One region of the Fervidobacterium ngatamarikiense genome, then DNA from elsewhere that is predicted to be linked to it. Evidence: riboswitches for the same ligand, from Rfam matches in the RefSeq annotation. Region 1 holds a riboswitch; each other region holds the start of a gene.

The links. Region 1 has a riboswitch for cobalamin ahead of JM64_RS05050 (ATP-grasp domain-containing protein). Riboswitches for the same ligand answer to the same signal wherever they lie in the genome.
Region 2: another riboswitch for cobalamin. It lies ahead of JM64_RS02930 (ABC transporter substrate-binding protein); the one in region 1 lies ahead of JM64_RS05050 (ATP-grasp domain-containing protein).
Region 3: another riboswitch for cobalamin. It lies ahead of cobT (nicotinate-nucleotide--dimethylbenzimidazole phosphoribosyltransferase); the one in region 1 lies ahead of JM64_RS05050 (ATP-grasp domain-containing protein).

The regions. Positions count from the first base shown of each region.
Region 1 covers NZ_CP011393.1:1,070,601-1,077,534, reverse strand. Annotated here, with positions in the region: gene JM64_RS05055 (ABC transporter substrate-binding protein) at 1-1,229, opposite strand, end outside; cobalamin riboswitch at 1,608-1,790, shown strand; gene JM64_RS05050 (ATP-grasp domain-containing protein) at 1,852-2,919, shown strand; gene JM64_RS05045 (succinate--CoA ligase subunit alpha) at 2,909-3,760, shown strand; gene JM64_RS05040 (YitT family protein) at 3,727-4,590, shown strand; gene JM64_RS05035 (aspartate-semialdehyde dehydrogenase) at 5,026-6,042, shown strand; gene dapF (diaminopimelate epimerase) at 6,029-6,796, shown strand; gene dapA (4-hydroxy-tetrahydrodipicolinate synthase) at 6,816-6,934, shown strand, end outside.
Region 2 covers NZ_CP011393.1:615,131-622,064, forward strand. Annotated here, with positions in the region: gene JM64_RS02925 (FecCD family ABC transporter permease) at 34-1,035, opposite strand; gene JM64_RS02930 (ABC transporter substrate-binding protein) at 1,039-1,947, opposite strand; cobalamin riboswitch at 2,006-2,173, opposite strand; gene JM64_RS02935 (hypothetical protein) at 2,215-2,631, opposite strand; gene feoB (ferrous iron transport protein B) at 2,628-4,529, opposite strand; gene JM64_RS02945 (FeoA family protein) at 4,535-4,993, opposite strand; gene glnA (type I glutamate--ammonia ligase) at 5,297-6,616, shown strand; gene JM64_RS02955 (YgiQ family radical SAM protein) at 6,634-6,934, shown strand, end outside.
Region 3 covers NZ_CP011393.1:1,232,097-1,239,030, forward strand. Annotated here, with positions in the region: gene JM64_RS05800 (hypothetical protein) at 1-480, shown strand, start outside; gene JM64_RS05805 (tocopherol cyclase family protein) at 522-1,490, opposite strand; gene JM64_RS05810 (hypothetical protein) at 1,501-2,196, opposite strand; gene JM64_RS05815 (extracellular solute-binding protein) at 2,347-3,372, opposite strand; cobalamin riboswitch at 3,506-3,681, shown strand; gene cobT (nicotinate-nucleotide--dimethylbenzimidazole phosphoribosyltransferase) at 3,746-4,789, shown strand; gene cobU (bifunctional adenosylcobinamide kinase/adenosylcobinamide-phosphate guanylyltransferase) at 4,786-5,283, shown strand; gene cbiR (cobamide remodeling phosphodiesterase CbiR) at 5,280-5,957, shown strand; gene JM64_RS05835 (adenosylcobinamide-GDP ribazoletransferase) at 5,959-6,708, shown strand; gene JM64_RS05840 (cobyric acid synthase) at 6,713-6,934, shown strand, end outside.

The DNA.
Region 1 (6,934 bases):
TAACCTAGCAAGCCTTGTGGTAAAGCTGTTGGAACTCTTTTACCAGAACCTTTTAGCACTTCCTGGATAAGTGCATCGTAATTGATAGCTGCGGCAACCGCTTTTCTTGCATTAATATCACTGAAGAAGTTAGGTGGTATTCCGTTTCCATCAAGCTTTCCACTACCTATGAATTTGCTGTTAGGGTTAACTGACCAGTTGAACAACAGAACCGTAACAGCAAGCGTTGGAAGGTTTCTTATTATTTGGATATCTTTGTTTGAGCTAAGTTGGTCAACAAATTCAATTGCGACGTCAATAGTATCTGCATCACCTTTTTCGAGCATTGCTTTTCTTGTTGACCACTCAGGAATTGCCCAAATTATTACTTTCTTAATCTTTGCTGGTCCTCTCCAATAATTCTCATTTGCAACGAGAATTACTTTTTGTTGTTTTCTGTCCCATTCTACAAGTTTGTACGGACCTGTTCCAATTGCATAAGAATAGAGTGGTGACTGTTCTTTCGTAACGTCTTTGTATTTCCACCATGTGTCTGGTTTACCATCCCAAAGTCCAATTTTCACACATGTTTCTTTGTCAAGTATTGCTGCCCAGTGTGAGCTCTGTGCGATGATGTTGAGGAAAGGAGCATATGGTCTCTTGAGCTTAATTACCACATTATCTCCTTGAACTTGGATCGCCGGGTCAATGACTTGCTTGTAAAAATTAACAAGTTTTTCTCTATATTCTGGTTTTGGCTGCCCATTCTGGTCGAATATTTCGCTAACAGGCTTTCCAACAAACTGTTCAATAGCTTCGTCTCTCGAATGGAAACCAAAGATAGCATACCAGAGCATCCACATTGGACCACCATCTGGGTCGTAAAGAAGACCGCGTTCAAATGAATACTTCACATCTTCTGGGGTAAGTGGATTACCGTTGTGGAATTTTACACCCTTTCTAATTGGAAAAATATACGTTTTTCCACCATCTTTAATGAGTCCGTTCTTGACAGTTGGAACTTCCGTAGCAAGTCTCGGCTCAAACTCGCTAACGCTTTGACCTTTGTAGGCTATGAGGTTTTCATAGATATTGTAGAGTACTTCACCGCTTGTTGTGTCATATGCTAGATGGGGATCAAGCGTGTCTGGTTCACCTATGGTTGCTTCAACAAATACTGTTGGGTCGAAAGCTGCAAGTAGGAGAATAGAGGCAAATACAAGTAGCGAGAGTGCCAGTGACTTTTTCATGTGACTTCCTCCTCTCAGTGTAGTGTCTGATGTTTGAAAAATAGTGTCCCTTGCAGCTTCCCCCCTCTTTAGCAAAAATAATTATATTTGGTTTTTAAATGCGGGTCAATCGCTATGCTTGTAAATATTGATTTTACTTTGCTTTCTATTGATAAACTTAGATTAAGATAGCGTTTATTTTTTCGATACTGTGCGTGCTGGGAAATTCTTTCTGCTTTATAGAGTTAACGGAACAAAAGCAAAACGTGAAAATAATTAAATGTTGTCGTTTAACAGCTATTAATAGCCTCAAAAGGTCATTAGTTTGGGGTTGATTTTTGCAAACGAGTAAGTTAGCATTTTTGTTGGATAATAAGAATTTTAAATCACAAAAATTTAATACTCCCTCCCCTTAAAGGTGCACTTACGTGCTTAAAAGGGAACTCCGGTGAAAATCCGGGACGGTCGGGCCACCGTGAGTGGGGACGAAACCTGCAAAATGCCACTGGCTTTAATGCTGGGAAGGCGCAGGGAGTAGGGTGATCCACGAGTCGGGAGACCTGCCTTTAAGGGAATGGGTGCCCCAAAAACCATCGATTTTTGGGGGTATTTTTCTTTAAATCTCGAAAGGGGGTAGAAAGGTATGAAGATTCACGAGTATTTGGCAAAGGATATCCTGAGGGCGGAAAAAGTAAGAGTACCAAGAAGCTATTTGGTAACATCCGAAGAACTAGCAGAAGAAAAGTCTTTAAGGAAGTGCTTGGAAAGGCTCGGTTTTCCGCAGGTCCTTAAAGCTCAAGTATTAGTTGGTGGGAGGATGAAAGCCGGCGGAATTGTGGTCGCCGAAAATTTGGAAAAAAGTCTCGAAGGTATTAGGAAGATTTTGGGGATGAAGATAAAAGGAGAGGAACCCTACGGAGTATTAGTTGAAGAATACATTCCGCATGACACTGAGAGATACATTTCACTTTCAATCGACAGAAATGTCAGAGACGCTGTGTTTGTGTATTCTGAGGTTGGTGGTGTGGACATAGAAGAATTTGCATCGAAATATCCAGACAAAGTGCTGCGTACAAGCAACATACGAGAACTTCCCAAAGACCTTCAGGAATTTGCGAAGCAGTTGTACGATATATTCGTAAGATACGATTTAACGTTGCTCGAGATTAATCCTTTTGTTTTTAAAGACGGAGATTTTTACGCGTTAGATGCCGTGTTTCATGTGGATGACAGTGCGCTGTATAGACAATTGTGGGCATATGAGGATACTGAAGAAACAAATTCTTTCGTGCCGTTTGAAAATGGAGAAATTGGCGTGATTGGCTGTGGTGCAGGGATTGTTATGGCAACGATAGATATACTTGTTGAGCATGGTTACAAACCAGCTAATTTTTGTGATTTGGGCGGTGGTGCAACAATGGAAAGTGTTTACGAGGCGTTGAAAAAAGTCATGTCTTTGTGTAGTAAAGCAGTTTTGAATATCTTTGGGGGCATCACCGATTGTTTGGAAATAGCCAAAGGCGTTGTGAATTTTAAAGAAGAAGACCCAGATTTCGAAATTTATATTAGGTTGTCTGGAAACAACGAATTTCTGGCAAAAGAATTATTAAAAAAGCACGGAATTTATGCTGTTGACGATATGAAAGATTTAATTGAAAGACTTCAAGAAGATGAGAAGGTTCAAAAGAGGGGTGTTAACGATGTTTTTTAAAACAAATACAGTTTGTGTTTACGGCGGAACAGGAAGATATGGAAGTTATCACCTCAAAAGGATGATTGAATACGGGACGAATGTAGTATGTGTGGTGAGTAAGAACAAACATATACAACGCATGGATGGTGTGCCAGTCTATCAAAGCCTCAGTGAGAGTTTTGAAAAGCCAGATACAGCTGTCTTTTTTGTTCCACCTCAAAATGTTTTAGAAGCGTTTAAGGATGCTGTTGATAATGGTGTGGTGAATTTTGTAATAATAACTGAACATGTTCCTGTTCACGATACGCTAAAGATGTTGAAACTGGCAAGAGAAAAGGGAGCTACAATAGTTGGTCCCAATTGCCCAGGTGTTATAAACCCTCATGAGCGAGTTAAGGTTGGTATCATGCCGGAAAAGTATTTTAAAGCAGGAAATGTAGCCATCATTTCAAGAAGCGGCACGCTAATGTATGAAACAGCGAAACATCTGAGTGAGAATCCAGGTGTCGGTGTAGCACTTGGGTTGGGTGGAGATCCCGTTGTGGGGACAAATGTTTCGGAAGCTTTTGAGATAGTGAAAAAACTAGGTTACGAAAAAGTATTGCTAATTGGTGAAATTGGTGGTGAAGATGAGGTAAGAGGTGTTGAGCATGCATTAAAAATAGGCTTCTCTCCAGAAAACATCGTTGCTTTCTTCGCAGGTAGACATGCTCCAGAAGGGAAACGTATGGGGCATGCGGGAGCAATTATTGAAGGAGAAAGGGGAAAGGTTTCTTTTAAGGAACAAAGACTAAAAGAATTAGGAGTTAAGGTGGTGAAATTTCCGTGGGAAGTGAAAGACGCTTGGAGAATTTGGTAAAGGAATACTTCCTCTCTTCCTTTGGAGTATTGCTCACAGCTCTGGGGTTGGTTATTTTCCTTATTCCAAATAACATCGCGGCTGGTGGAGCTTCAGGTCTTGCAATAGTCTTGAACAGATTAATCCCACTTTCAGTGGGTATATGGATGTATATCATAAATATTACACTTTTTCTGACAGCATTTCTGATAATAGGATTTGACTTCAGTTTTAAAACGATATATTGCACTTTTTTGCTGAATTTTTTGATAGATTTCTTCGACAGGATATTGCCTATTTACAAGTATCAAGGTAAAGACGTAATTCTTGCTGTATTCTTTGGGGATATACTAACTGCCATTGGTATGGCTATAGCGTTTTCCCAAAACGCCTCGACAGGTGGAACTGATATTATTGCAAAGATATTGAACAAGTTTTTTGGTGCACCATTTGGTATGTCAATATTGTTCATCGACTTTGCCATAGGTCTTGCCGCAGGGCTCGTTTACAACATTGATACGGGTTTGTATTCGATACTTGCCATAATAGTCAACGGAACAACCATAGACTTTGTATTGAAGGGCTTGGAACTTTCCGTAAATGTATGGGTCGTTTCCGAGAAGATTGACGAAATCAAGGATTTTGTCTTATCGGAATTAGGTAGAGGTTGCACTGTCTTCGAAGCCAAAGGAGGGTATACTGGCTTGCCACGTAATGTGTTGTTGATTGTTTTGAAAAGACGAAAACTTCATGAATTGGTCAATACAATCAGAACTGTTGATCCAAAAGCTTTCTTTCTTGTGAACGAGGCAAGGTATGTTTACGGAGAAGGTTTCAAAGAGATTGTATAATAAATCCCTTCCCATGTTCTTTGCTCATAGTCTTGCCCTCCTTTTAACGGAGGGCTTTTTTAGTTAAAATCATGTATTGACAAGGTATGGTAGTTTTGTGATATAATAAAGCCAAATATGTTACGTTAGAAAAAGTGAGAAAAAACAAGTAAAACAGAGATTTAATGAGATTGAGTCAGGAGGACATCATAACGTGCTTGATTATCAAAATTTATCAATTGAGAACTTCATGAACGTTGAAATCAATATGAAATCTAAAGCTAAACGCAGCTGCCCGCTTTATGGTGGTCAGCTTGCGTTTGGCTTGGGATAAAAACCCACGCAAGCCAGTAACAAAAGACTACCATAGGCGGGCTACAGTGAAAAACTGTAGCCCGCTTTTTTTATTAGGCTTACAAATTCTCCAATCCATCATAAAAAAAGGAGGTATCAGTTATGGGGTTCAAAGTCGGTGTTGTAGGAGCAACAGGAGCGGTTGGAAGAACGATGGTTGAGGTTCTTGAAAAAAGTGAGGTTCCAGTTTCCGAACTCAGACTCTTTGCATCGGAAAGGTCAGCCGGTCAAACTTTAACGTTCAAAGGTGTACAAGTGAAGGTCGAGGTTCTTACAGAAGAAGCTATGAGGGAAGGTTTTGACTATTTGCTTTTCTCAGCTGGTGCAGATGTTTCAAGAAGATACGCACCGATTGCAGCACAAGCGGGAACAACGGTGATTGATAACTCATCTGCGTTTAGAATGGTCCCAGAAATTCCGCTTGTTGTTCCGGAAATAAACGGGAAGCTGCTAAAGGGATACCATGGAATCGTTGCAAACCCGAATTGTTCAACTATTCAAATGGTCTTAGCACTCTACAGAGTACATGATAGATACCATCTGCACGAGATATTTGTCTCAACATACCAGGCTGTTTCTGGAGCAGGTCATAAGGCAGTTGTTGAATACGAAAGGCAACTTGCCGGTGATACAACACATGCAGTTTTCCCAAGACAGATTGCCCACAACGTCATTCCACTTATAGGCGATTTAAAAGATGATATATCTCAAGAGGAGTGGAAGATGATAAACGAAACAAGGAAAATATTGAATTCAAGGTCTATCGCTGTATTCCCAACAACTGTAAGGGTTCCTGTTAGAGTGGGACATTCGGAAAGTGTTGTAGCTCGAACTCTCTTCCCAATAATGTCAAAAGAAGACTTAGTAGAAACTATTGCCTCAGGTGAGGATGTAATACTTCATGACGATATCGTTACGCCAGTAGAAGTAGCTGGTGATGACTACGTCCACGTCGGTAGGATAAGACTCTTTGATGCGCACACCTTTGGATTGTGGGTTGTGGCAGATAACCTCAGAGTTGGAGCTGCAACGAATGCTGTTAGGATTCTGAAGCTACATAGTCAGTTGAATTCTGATTTAGTTTTTGAAAGCGAGGCGAAGGAAGTTGAGGGAAGATGAGTTAAGAAACCTTGGAGTTAGTTTAATTTGCAAATATTCGGCGGCAGGTAATACTTTTGTCATTATCGATGCAACGAAGACAACTCTAAACGATGTGGCAAAGGAAAAGATTGTGCTCGAAGTTGTTGAAGACAGAGATGGAGTTATCTTTGTTGAACAACATAGTAAGCGGTTCTTTATGGATTATTTTAACAGAGACGGAAAACGAGCAACTTTTTGTGGAAATGGTGCAAGAGCGTTTCTGAAATTTCTCTCAGAGTATTTCGACGCTTTTGGGAAAATCAGCATAGAAACAAACGCAGGCGTGCTTGTTGGATACATTGGAGAAAGAATTTCTGTCCAAATGCCAGACCCTGTTGTTAATTATTTCGTGCCTCAAGAAGAACTTTCGGGTTTCGAAGGGATATTGATTACAGTAGGTGTACCACACCTTGTTATGAACGTCGGAAAAGCAATTTGGAGGTTCGATATGGAAATTGCAAGGATGCTTAGACATAAGTTCGATGCCAATGTTAATTTGTTTAATGTATTAGACGCCAGTACCTTTGAGATTAGGACTTTTGAACGAGGTGTTGAAAGAGAAACATTATCCTGCGGTTCAGGGACGACGGCAACAGCGTGTTTCGTTAAGTATTATATTCTTAGCGATAACAAAATACCAGACAAATTAACAGCTCAAACAAAAGGCGGAATTCTCAATGTCATTTTTGAGAGTGATGGAATCTATTTGGAAGGGGGAGTCGAACATGAGTAATTCATCAGGTCAGATGCGTATGTTTCACGGGGTTGGAACTGCGATAGTAACACCGTTCATTAACGGTGAGGTTGATTACGAAAGTTATGAAAGGATTGTGAGATGGCAGGTTGAAAATGGTGTAAGTGCTATCATCGT
Region 2 (6,934 bases), 460 kb from region 1:
GTCAACTCTTATATTTGTTAGCTTGAAAATAAATCACTTTGCAACCCCGTTTTTCCACTTCATCAAAACAAACATAAACGGAGCACCTATGAACGATGTAATAATTCCAACTGGAATTTCAATAGGGTTTAACAACGTACGTGCAAGTGTGTCACAAACTGACATTAGCATACCACCTATTAAAATTGTTGCTAAAAGATTTCTACTATGTTTGGGACCAGCAATTGTCCGTGCCATGTGTGGAACTACCAGTCCAACAAAGCCTATGATACCTGTTTTGGAAACAAATGTAGCAGTAACAAATGAACCAAGCAAATAAAAAGTCCATTTTAAGGCTTCCACATTGATACCTAAACTCTTTGCTTCTTTTTCACCCAAGGTCATAACGTCCAGTTGTTTGTTTAACGTAAAGGCTAAGGTTACGAAAACTGTTAAGGAAATCACAGGAACAGTTAAATCTCTGAAAGTTATTCCCGAGAATGAACCGTAGAGCCAAACGTGCCCAGTTACAAGAGATTTATTTGCAATGTTTAAAAGTAACATACTACCAGCGGAAAATAATGTGCTAACCAATACACCACTTAAAACAAGATGAACTGTTGGTACCACATTTCCTTTCTTTGCAAGTATTATGGAAAGACTAGAAGCGATTAACGCAAATATGAAACTCATCGTGGGGACACTCACATGGGCAATCGAGTTCACAATAAAGTATATTGCTAAGAGTGCACCAAAACTAGCTCCGGCGGATGTTCCTATAAGATAAGGGTCAACAAGAGGATTTTTCATTATCGCTTGGAATATATTTCCTACCAACGACAGTGCTATTCCCGTTAGTGTTGCCATTAAAACCCTTGGAAACCTCAAGTTCCATATCATATATTTTTCGGCGCTTTCTTGTTGAAGAAGTTGGAATATTTTCAAAGGACTGACATACACTGTTCCAAAGGACAAGTTAAAAACAAAAACTATGACGAAAATAAAGGGGAGGGAATACCTCCCCAAAGTTTTGAACCATTTTTGGGTTCTAGCCAATTATTACTTACCTCCGTAGAAGAAGTTATAGAAAATATCCAAATACTTGAAAATATGTGGTGCTGCTTGGCTAACCTCATCACCATCGACTATCAAAACTTTACCTTGTTTTACTGCTTTTAAATTCTTCATTATTGAATGGTTTTTTACAGCCTGCTCAACTTCTTTTGGATCACCATATGCTCCGATTATTATTACATCAGGATCATTTTTAACAAGCCATTCCCAACTTACAGGTAACCATCCGTTATTTCCTGTGTATGGAGCTGCTATATTTCTACCACCGGCGATGACGATAAGTTCGTTCATATACGAACCAGTTCCTGCCGTCCATAGTTGTTTCGCATTTTCGTCTGGTGTTGTTATTGTGAAAAACACCGTCGGTCTGCTTTCCAATGGAATTTTCGAAGTTTTTTGTCCAATTTCTGTCATTTTATTTCTGAGCTCGGAGACAAGCTTGTCGGCCTTGTTTTTGACATTGAAAACGGCACCGAGTTGACCAACAGCTTTAATTATATCTGTCAAAGTGTTTGCGTTTAAAACATAAGCTGTGAGATTTGCTTTTTCTAGTTTTTCCACTTCTGGGAATTGGAAACCACCGAACATGATAACTAGGTCAGGCTTTAGAGAATGAATTTTCTCGATGTTTAAAGGCACCATGTTGCCTATGTTCTCTGCCTTTTTGTAATTATCCCAAGTAGTAACACCGACGATTCGATTTTCAAGTCCAAGAGCTTGCAAATACCTTGTCGCACTTGGTGCAGCAGAGACAACCCTTCTTGGTGGCATTGGAATATTCACAATTCTTCCAGCATCATCAACAACCGCAATAGCAAGTGAAAAAACTGTCACAATGAGCATGAACATGACGAAAAGCTTTCTTAAAGAGCCAAAAGAAAACGACTTAACCATACACAAACCCTCCCTCTTTGCAAAAATTTGTTGCCATCCCCAGGCTACGTGGTGGATGGCCACCTTCCTTCGTATGTCAGGTCTCCCGACTCGCGGATCATCCTACTCCCTGCGCCTTCCCAGCTTTAAAGCCAGTGGCACTGTGCAGGTTTCGTCCCCGCTCACGGTGGCGGCCCCGTGCCGGATTCTCACCGGACTTCCCTTGGACATACGAAGGGAGGTTTATTTTAACTTGTTTTCTAGTTCATATTATACTACCGCCATTAATTAATGACAACAAGTTTTATTTGCATCTGTACTCATTAAGTCTGTTTTATCAGGTTTTAGCGCAGCTTTTCGTAAGTGGATTACATATATAATTGAATATGCGCCTGTAATCAAGAGCATAACGTCCCCAGGACTCAGTTTATAGATTTCTTCACCAATAAGTACATTAACTATAGAAAATGTAAACGTGAAGAATACATATCCTGCAGCAATTAAGAAAAGTATGCTCCCAACATACAGATGTGCGATTTTAAAAGTGTACTCATTACTTCCAAATTCTTGGAAACCTGATATTAGAACGGACATAAACGACAGTATCACCAAAGAGAACAAATATTGCCCTTCTATAACGTATAAAATGAAGGTTACCAGGGAAAGAATTAACATTATTGCAAGCATTCTGTTAATACTTCTCATAGTATCCACCTTCCCGTTGTGTATACTACCAACGAAAGTAAGTAGGAAATAGCAAGACTGTAAAAAACTGCAAATAATGTATATTTCGAGCTATTTGTTTCACTTTTTATTGCTGCAAGTGTAGCGAAGCATGGCATATAACCAAGTATAAAGGTCATTAGTGTTGCACCTATGAGAGGGTCAAAATGAATATTGGAAACGTTGCCGTAAAATTGTGAAAGCGAGGATACTATGACTTCCTTTGCGACTCCCCCAAATATAAGCGCTGACACTATTTGCCATGAAAATCCTAAAGGTGCAAACAATGGTTGAAGAAATTTTCCAAGCATGGAAACGAAGCTATTATCTACGTCTCCTCTACCTGGAAAATAAGTTAACACCCAAATTACAATGCTTGTAGCAAAAATAATCGTTCCGGCTTTTTCGAGAAAGTGCTTTCCTCTGTTCCACACGTAAGTCAGAATATTTGGGAGTTTAGGAAATCGGTACCTTGGTAATTCCATAACAAGAGGAACCGATTCACCCTTTAGAATTACTTTGTTTACTATCCTTGATGACAAAGCTGTGAGAAGAAGGCTCAAGGCATATATTGCAAAAAAAGCTTCTGCTTTATGGTTTGAGAATGCCACGTTAACAATCAGAAGATACACGGGAATCCTTGCACTACAACTAATGAAAGGCGAAACCAAGATAGTCGTAACTCTTTCGCGCTCGTCCGATAAACCCCGGGCTGCCATGACGCTGCTTACATTACACCCGAAACCTAATAACAATGTCATGAAAGACCTCCCGGTTAATCTCAATGAATACATTAACTTGTCGACTAAAAAGGCTATGCGTGGGAGATAACCGCTCTCTTCCATGATTCCAAGTGCAAAAAAGAGTGCAAAGATACTTGGAACAAATGCCAAAACACTACCTACACCATTTATGATTCCTTGCGATATTAATGAACTCAGTATAGTTTCGCTTCCAACAGAATCTGCGATTTTTTCAAAAAGATACTCAAGTAACCCTACCAAAGGTTCTGATACCTTGAAAGTAAAGTTGAAGGCCATATAAATTAGAGACAAAAATACAGGAATACCTATATACTTATGTGTTAAAACATGGTCGAGGGCTTCTGTAACAGTAAGTGCCTCGCCTGTTCTTTGAATCGAAAGCTGGACAACGTTTGTTATATATTCGTACTTCGTCAAAGGTATTGATGTTTTAATTTCCTGAGAAATCGTCTCTAATATATCCTTTGGACAATCTTTTTTCAAAAACGCTCTTGCATATTTGTCTCCTTCAATAATTTTAACTGCAGTAAATCTCTTATTAAAAGTTTCTTCTACACATTGCTCTATTTCTTTAATTATTTCTTCAGTTTCCTTTCCATAATCTATTACAATAGGTCTTGTTGTTCTTTTGAAGGATTCCACAATCTTTTCTTTAAGCTCTTCGATTCCTTCTCCAGTGTGAGCTGATGTAAGCACAACTGGAGCTCTAAGAAATTTCTCAAGGGAAGACTTGTCAATTTTTGTTCCAGATTTTTTTGCTTCATCGATAGCGTTAAACACAGCGATTACATTTAATCCTAACTCGCAAGCTTCTAAGAGTAAAAACATCCCCTGTTCAGGACTCATACTATCTATGACAACGACAGTAACATTTGGTGGAGAAAAAAGTAGATAATCTCTTGTCAATTTCTCGTCTACAGATGTCGCTGTTAGACTGTAAACACCTGGTAAATCAACAAAATGTAGAGTGTAGTCTTTGTAAGTTGTAGCTCCTTCAATCCTCGTAACTGTAACGCCAGGCCAATTAGCAACGTACTGCCTGGCACCTACTAATTTATTGAAAAGGCTGGTCTTTCCAACATTTGGGTTACCCAATAAGCCTACAGTTATCACCACAGTTTTCAACTCCCTTGCTCGGATTGAGTTTCAGCGCTTGTTACCAGTATCTTTGAAAGCTTCCCAAATCCGATATGAAAGGTTCCCAGCGATGTAACAACTCTTCTGTCACCAAGCAGTCTGATAGTTGAACCTTCCGTTATCCCTACTTTCGATAACCGACGATGTATAATATGCCCTCCCAGAATTTGTTTTACTTTATATAATCCCGGAGTAGCACTGGAAAGAGGTATAATTGAATCTCTAAGTATTTCTACTTCGACAAGACTTGCTTCTGACTGCCTCAAGCTTATAAGTTTATTGAAAACTTTGTATATCCTCGGGTCACCCATCGGCGCACTCTTTACTACTGTTATCGTTACCCCGGGCATGATGCCAATGGCTCTGAGCTTTGGCGAAATTTCGGATTCTTCTACATCCTTGACCATTACTTTAGCACCAACGGGTGCCTCTGACAGTTTCACATATTTCACCTCGCATTTCAGGATTCAGAATTGGGAAGAATGGTTTTAGAGTTTTGTTGAGAGTGATTCTCAATAAGATTGTAAATGGGAAAGAAAAGATTGTCAACACAATTTTTTTGAAACAAAGTGCAGCTCCTTTTTCGTATTAACTTTGCGTTGGACGATATTGCCGGAAATATGTGATTATAATTGACTGTTAAGAGTAAAAGTGATAAAATACAATTATAGTTGTTATTTCGTGTTTTTACTCACTATTTTTAGATTGCGAAGAGTGGGGGGAAAGTTATGGCGTCAAACAAAGACATAACTCGTGAGGAGCTTTTTAGGTTTGTGGAAGAAAACCAGGTCAGGTTTGTAAGATTGCAGTTTACGGATATCAACGGGATGATGAAAAATGTTGAAATCCCTGTTGATGAACTTGAGACAGCTTTAGAATCGGGTATCATGTTTGATGGTTCTTCCGTTGAGGGTTTTGCAAGGCTTCATGAATCTGATATGTACCTTAAACCAGATTTGAGAACAGTTGCCATGCTTCCTTGGACATTTGATGGTCACAGAAGTGCGAGAATTATATGTGATGTTTACAACGATTCCGAACATCCATTCGAAGGTGACCCAAGATATAGGTTAAAGCTTGTTGAAGAAAAAGCTCGAAAGATGGGGTTCATTCCCTACGCAGGTCCTGAGGTTGAATTTTTCATTCTTCCAAGACAAAATAACAGACCTGTTTTCGAATTCTTGGACAGTGGTAGTTATTTTGACCTTCTACCTGTTGATATCGCAGAGCACATCAGAACAGAAGTGTCTGTCCACTTGGAGGAAATGGGTTTGGATGTTGAGACTACTCATCATGAGGTTGCCCCTTCACAACATGAGGTAGATTTTAGATACGCAGAACCTGTTATTGCAGCTGATAACGTTCAAACGGTCAAGCTTGTCATTAAAACGCTTGCTATAAAGAACAATCTCTATGCAACGTTTATGCCAAAACCGTTCTTTGGTGTAAACGGTAGTGGAATGCATGTTCATATGAGCTTATTCACACTTGACGGGAAAAACGCCTTTTATGATGAAAGTGCTCCTGATGGTATTTCTCAAGTTATGAAATACTTCATAGGTGGTTTGATTGCACATGCGCGAGAAATAACGGCAATAACAAACCCAACGGTCAACAGTTACAAAAGGCTTGTGCCTGGCTACGAGGCTCCCGTGAACATTGCTTGGAGTAAAGGAAACAGAACAGCGTTGATAAGGATACCAAAAGCCAGAGGAAAAGCAACAAGAATCGAGTACAGGTCTCCGGACCCATCATGTAACCCATACTTAGCATTTGCTGTAATTCTTGCGGCTGGTTTGGACGGAATTGAGAAAAAAATAGAACCGCCCGCGGCAGTTGAGGAAAACATTTATCAGATGTCCGAAAGTGAAAAGCAAAAACGTGGTATTTACAGACTACCCGCGAATTTAAAAGAAGCACTAAACGAGGCGGAAAATAGCAAGCTTGTTAGAGAAGTCCTTGGCGAACATATTTGGGAAAAGTTCTTAAAATTGAAAGAGCGAGAATGGTGGGAATATTCAACTACCGTTACTGAATGGGAAAGAAAGAAATACGAGAATATATGAAAAATTCTGACTTAAAGATGTTTTTACCAACGACAGAGGAAGAAATAAAACTGCGAAATTTAAAAAGTTTAGATGTTATCCTAGTGACGGGTGATGCCTATGTGGATCACCCGTCTTTTGGTGTTGCTTTACTTGGAAGGCTTTTGGAGGCGAGAGGTTATAAGGTAGGAATAATAGCGCAACCGGAAGGTCCAGAGGATATAAAAAGGCTTGGAAAACCTAATTTATTCTTTGGTGTTACATCAGGGAATGTAGACTCAATGGTTGCAAATTACACAGCATCCCGCAAGAAAAGAAAAAGTGATGATTACACTCCAG
Region 3 (6,934 bases), 160 kb from region 1:
GCCAAAAAAGGCGAGAATTTGTATTTCCAGGTAGGAACACCTAAAATTGATAAATACAAAGAATTAAAGCCAGCAGTTGCAATCGTAGGTCCGGAATTGCCAGAAACAAGCAGTTTTCCATTTGAAATTCCTGATGGTATGGGTGCTATTCTATTTGAATCATCAGACACGCCACAAGCATTCTATGAGCCTGTTACCGATACAAATTCTTGGATCCACATTACAAAGACGATAACTTTGCCAGAAACTGGAAAATACTATATTGTAGGATACTTCCCACCTAACGGACAAGCTGGAAATCTGTTTATCGCTGTTGGAAAGATAGAAAGGTTCACTTGGCAGGACATTGTCAATGTTTTTAAAATTTTGCCCGAAATAAGAGCGTTCTACGGACTTTCCGGTCTGCCTGGATGGATGAATGTTGTTATAGGATTATCCCTAATAGGCTTATTAGCTTTGTTTGTGTACTTTTTTCGATAATTTGAAGGGGAAAATCAAATCTCACTCATAGTTGCTTGTGACTAAACGAGAGATATTCTTTTACTTTTGCTATTTCTAATATCTTCTATAATATCGCCGACAACTTCCAAACCGGCATTTATTCCCTTTCCAGCATAAAGAACTGATCCATTAGATTTAAAAGTTACTTCTATATTCGAATTAAGACTTTCCTCAATTCTGCCAACCATATCTCCATTTCTTGGTGCTAAAAGAAAACTTCCACCACCTTTGAACATTTTAATGTCAATGGATAATTTGCCTCTTTCGACACGCAGATAAATTGCATTATCCTCTATGCGAAGATTGAAAATCCTTGCACCGTTGTAAGTAGTAAATTGATAGATCATTCCATTTAGATAAAAGCCTATTATGAAACCAACGAAATAACTCCTTCCAAAAGGTACGTTAGCTATAGAAAGTGTAAAGGAAGCATCTGAATTATCAAAGTTATTTGAAGAAGCCCATATCCAGGATTTTGGGAATGACTTTCCCCAATCTTTTTCAATGTAACCGTTGCCATTTTCGAAATCAATATTTTTCCCTTCGACAACAACATTTCCTGTTACCATATGATTGAAGCTCAAAATTCCGTGATAACACTCAAGGAAGTCGAAAAAACCAAAAAAACCCATAGCTCCAGGGCTTAAAAGTTTAACGGGCCACGGCTTTAACTCTCGAAAATACAGATTAGCTTTAATGTATTCTGTTTCCAAAGATAAACTCTCTAAGGAGAAATAATTCTTATCGATAGAAACCGAGAAGGGATTATTTGAAAATCTAAAATCTTCAAATTTAAATCTATAGTACTTTGAGAAATTTCTGTTATCTATTATTTGAATAAAAGCGTGTGAATCTTCACCAATTGAAACTCCGGGTATTACTGCAAAAACGTAGTCTTTTTGAGAAGACGTTTGTTTAAAGTACCAACCTTCAAAAAACTTGTTCTTCTTATTCCCATGAAAATTTTCTGGATGCCATATGTTCATCATTCTCACTCCGCTATTCTAAAAACAGCGGTCCATATAGGTCTTTTATCAAATCTTTCAGAATTTTTTGTGTAGTATCATCCCTTTTCTCGAACAACTTTTTCAAACCAGGGTTGATTTCATTACTTGGATTCTCCCAAGGCTTTATACCGTTCAACTTCCTGTACTCTCCTGAAATCCAAAGGTATTTGTGTAATTCTGAAACAGATGTTTTAAAGTCAAGAGAATTCAAAAGCATATAAAAATCATGATAAAAATCATTGTATGTTGTGTATTTCTTGCTAGCTTTAGTTTCCTCGTTTAAGTGGTAAGCTACCATACGTGCTGTAACAGAATTGTAGATGGGGAATTTTTCACTTAAGAAAATATGAGCCAAAGCTGAAGAAAAGCTTGTGTAGTGTTTTTCCTTTCCATTGTCTCCATTACTTCTAAGCACAACTGTCGACAATTTGTCTACGAATTCAGGTTCTAAAACAATTCCTTCTTGCGAGATAACTTCCGATATGTGATAAGCAACATCATATACCCTGAAGATATTTGTGTTATAAAGTGAATTCACAACCGCAACTTTGACAAGTGTTGATTGCAGTGTGAAGTCTGGGAAGTTGTTTCTAATTTTTTTGAGTGCTTTCTCAATATTTAGAAGTTCGCTAGATAAATCGTATAACTTAGTAGCTGATTCAACTTGCTCTTTGAATATCTTTATCATCTGACCACCTCTGTGGTGTTATTGAAATTCTACCACTATTCTACAACAACTAGCCTTGTTTTGTTCCACAATATTTGCGAAAGGTTGTTACAAAAAAAGCGGAGCTCTTTACCAGCCCCGCTTTGTTACCTACATTTTAGCTTGCTTTGATTATTTGATTATCTCTTCCCAGGCTTTGTTGTACAGATCAATGTGTTCTCCAATGTAATCTATTATCTCGCAGTTACTAAGTTCGTCGAGCGTGTAGAGTGGCTCAACTTTTTTATATTTTTGTGCATCGGTGATAGGAGATGGTATCATCAAATAGTCAGATATCTGAGCTGCAATTTCTGGTCTCAGAATGAAGTTTATAAATTTGTATGCCAGGTCCTTGTTTTTGGCATCCTTTAGAATTACCATGTTGTCAATCCAGAGTGTTCCACCTTCCTTTGGAACAAAGAACTCAAAATTCTCTAAATCTTCTTCAGGAATCAGTTGGAACACGTTCTCAGGATATCCGTGCACAACCCAGAATTCCCCATTCACAACACCTTGTGCATAAGTTGTTGCATCAAATTTGACGATATTTTCTTTCCATTTCAATATGACTTGCTTTGCTTGTTCGATTTCGTCTGGATTTGTTGTGTTCACCGAATATCCAAGGTATTTTAACGCTGCTCCAAAAACTTCGCGCATATCATCAAGGAGTGTCATTTTGCCTTTCAAATCAGCACGTTCATATATACTCCAAGATTTTTCGTAATCTTTGAGGTATTTTTTGTTCACTATCAAACCTGTGGTACCCATCATATACGGGACTGAATATTCGTGATTCGGGTCGTATGTTGTTTTAGATAAGACGATAGGGTCGATATTTTTGAAATTTGGTATTTTGCTTAAGTCAAGTTTTTCCAAAAGTCCTTCATTAATCATCATTTTAACGTGGTCACCTGAGGGAAAAACTATGTCGTATCCTGTTCCGCCCGATTTAATCTTTGCAAACATCTCTTCATTTGATGCAAACGTGTCGTAAATGACCTTACAGTTGTACTCTTTCTCAAATTGTTGGATAACTTCCTCAGGAATATAATCTGCCCAGTTGTAGATGCGCAAAACATTTGATTTGTTGCATGAAGAAAGTAAGAAGAATACCGAAAAAACCACAATCACAAAGGCAAACAACAAGAATTTTTTCATGCCCATCCTCCTCCCCGTTAAATTTGCGACCAAAAAAGTTCATTTACTCTAATAATTATAACATAAAGTCAGAAATTTATGTAAAAGCAAAGTTGTAAAACCCAAACGTTTTGGGGTAAAATAATAAAAAACAAATAACCACATCCCACATAGTGTATGGGAACGCCGGTGCAAATCCGGGGCTGCCCAGCAACCGTGAGTGGGGACGAAATCCGCATAAAAGCCACTGGCTCAGGTTTTTGAGCTGGGAAGGCGCGGAGAGTAGGATGATCCACGAGCCGGGAGACCGACTATGTGGGAATCAATTCCCGACAGCTCGGGCTGTTTGGGAAATTTTTTCTTTGATTAATAAAAGCAAAAGGGGGGTTTACGTATGGAAAAAGGAATGTTTGAAAACGTTTTGAAAGACAGTATCATGAGACGTCTGAACAATTTGACAAAACCTATTGGTAGCCTTGGATACTTGGAAAAAATCGCTTTGAAGATGGGACTAATCCAGAACAAAGTAATACCAGACCTTCCGAAGGTTAAAAGAATTTATGTTTTTGCTGCCGACCATGGTGTGGTAGAACAGGGGGTTTCTGCTTATCCAAAACAAGTTACATACCAAATGGTTCTGAATTTTCTTAACGGCGGTGCGGCCATAAACGTATTTGGTAGACATGTTGGAGCGGATGTTTACGTGGTTGATGCCGGAGTCGATGGAGACTTTGAATTCACACATCCAAATTTAATCAATGCAAAAATTGGTTATGGTACAGCCGATTTTACAAAAGGTCCTGCAATGACAAGAACGCAAGCAATTGAGTGTATTGAAAAAGGAAAAGAGATAGCGAAGAAAGCGATAGAAGAAGGTACAGACCTTCTTGTTTTAGGTGATATGGGGATTGGTAATACTACAACTGCAACGGCTATTTCTGTAGCATTTGGATTTGATATAGACGAGATTCTGGACATAGGTACTCCTATCGATAACGATACATTAGAAAGAAAGCGTCAAGCTGTAGAAAAAGCTATAGAAATAAATAAACCCAATGCCGATGATCCTATTGATGTACTCGAGAAAGTCGGAGGTTTTTGTATTGGTCAGATGGCAGGATTTATAATTGAGGCAACAAGCAGACATATTCCGGTCGTCGTAGATGGTTTTCCGACAACTGCAGCACTTTTGCTAGCTTGGAAGCTTGAACCTAGTGTGCTTGATTTTGTTTTCGCTGGTCACAAATCTAAGGTGAAAGGGCACAAGGTTTTACTTGATGCTATGAACCTTAGACCAATTCTTGACTTAGATATGAGGCTTGGAGAAGGAACTGGTGGAGCTTTGGCAATTTCTATTATAGAAGCGGCAATAAAGATGATACGAGAAATGGCGACATTCGACGATGCGGGTGTATCGAAAGGAAGTGATTCAGTTTGATACTTATAACTGGTGGAATGAAATCAGGTAAGAGTACGTTTGCACTAAACATGGCTTTAAAATACACCAAACGAGCTTTTCTAGCAACTGGTGTTCCGTTTGATGAAGAAATGAGGTTGAGAATAGAAAAGCATAAAGCGGAAAGAAAGGAGCTTTTCGATACTTTCGAAGAACCTGTCAATGTGACGGAAGTTCTCAAAAATATAGATAACAACTACGATGTTATCCTTTTTGAATGCCTTACAACCTACCTTGGCAACCTTTATTATTATCGACTTGATGTTCAGGAGCGTATTGATGGGCTCGTTGATGTTCTAAGCAATATGAGTAGTGATGTTATCGTAGTCACCAATGAAGTTGGTTGGGGAATTATACCTGAGAATCCAATAGCCAGGCAGTATGCCGAAATACTTGGAAAAACTAATACGCGACTAGCTAAGCTCGCAAAAGAAGTTTATCTTGTTGTCTCCGGAATAGGAGTGCGTATTAAATGAGCCAACTATTAGGTACAACATCTTGGGTCATACCTGGCACTTATTACGAAAACGTTGAGTATATAACTCGAAAGTTTCGTAACTTTGAATTCATTGAGCTACTTGTTTACACTTGGGATGATGATACTTACAGGTTATTTGAGCAAGAAAAGGAGCATTTACGCAAAATTGCACTCGAAAGACAAATTAAATATACTGTCCATCTTCCAACAGATAACATTACGAACGTTTTAAATGCATTTAAATACCTTGAGATGAACTTGGATATAGTAAATTATGTGCTACATCCTTTTGAAGATTGCACGGAAAAGGATAAGAAATTATTCCGCGCTCTTTTGTCACATCCAAAGATTTCTATTGAAAATCTAAAAGAACGAGTATTTAATCATTTACGAACAGTCTTTGACGTAGGGCACCATATTCTAGGAGCCAAAGTGGAAAACAGCTTCATTGATAACATTGTCGAAATCCATATGATGGGCGTTATTGAGGGAAAAGACCACCAAAAACTTGATTTGGAAACACTTGACAAAGTTTACCAAATACTTTCAGGTAGGCTTTTCACGGTGGAGTATCTTTGTTTTGAAATATTTGATGAAGACGAATTGGAGCAGTCCTTAGAATTGTGGGAGGAATTCAAAGACAAAATTTATAACACTGGGAGCATTGAATAACATGTGGAAAGAAGTCCTTACTGACTTTTTACTTACTTTATCATTTATCTCAAGGCTACCTGTCAAGATTAAAAATATTGACGAATGGGAAAAAAGAATAAAACGAATTCCCGTATATTTTCCCGTGATTGGATACATCCCTGGTACTATTTATTCCATTGGAGTTTTATTGGCTCATTCCTTGAGTAATTACAAATTGCTTTTCATTTTCGGAGCGATGGCTATTGGATACTATTTCTTTGACCTCTTCCATTTCGATGGTCTTCTTGATATGTTCGACGGCTTTTTAAACCAGTCAAACAAAGAACGTAGACTTGAGATAATGTCCAAAGGTAATGTTGGACCATTCGCTGTCTTTTATGGCATGCTCTACATCTTGCTCTTTTACCAACTCATGTCAACACTAAACTGGCAAGCATTCCTTTTTGCCTCTGTTTTTGGAAGATATGAAATGGCACTTTTGCTCACCTTTTCGAAACCTGCCAAACCAAAAGGATTGGGTGCTATGCTCTTTCCATACAACAAGCGATACACAGCATGTTCGATGATTTTCCTGATACCGTTACTTTTCATTAGCCCGCTAATGTTTTTTATTTCTCTCGCTTTAACCATAACCACGGCATACTTAATCTCCAGAGTTTCGGAAATTAAAATCGGTGGAATCACAGGTGATGTGCTTGGTGGGAGTTGTTTAATATCCCAAATGGTAGTCTTATTAGCATTTTATATATTCCATGCCTTTGGAAGGTGAGAAGATGTATTTAATGGTTGCAGGTACAATGTCGAACGTTGGAAAATCAACGTTAGTAATGGCTTTGTGCAGATACTTTACAAGAAAAGGTCTAAACGTAGCACCTTTCAAATCCCAAAATATGTCAAGAAAGTTTATCAACATCCAAAACGGGAAAGGGAAAATAGCGATAGCCCAGTATGTTCAAGCAATTGCATGCGAAAAAGAACCTACCATGGAATTCAAT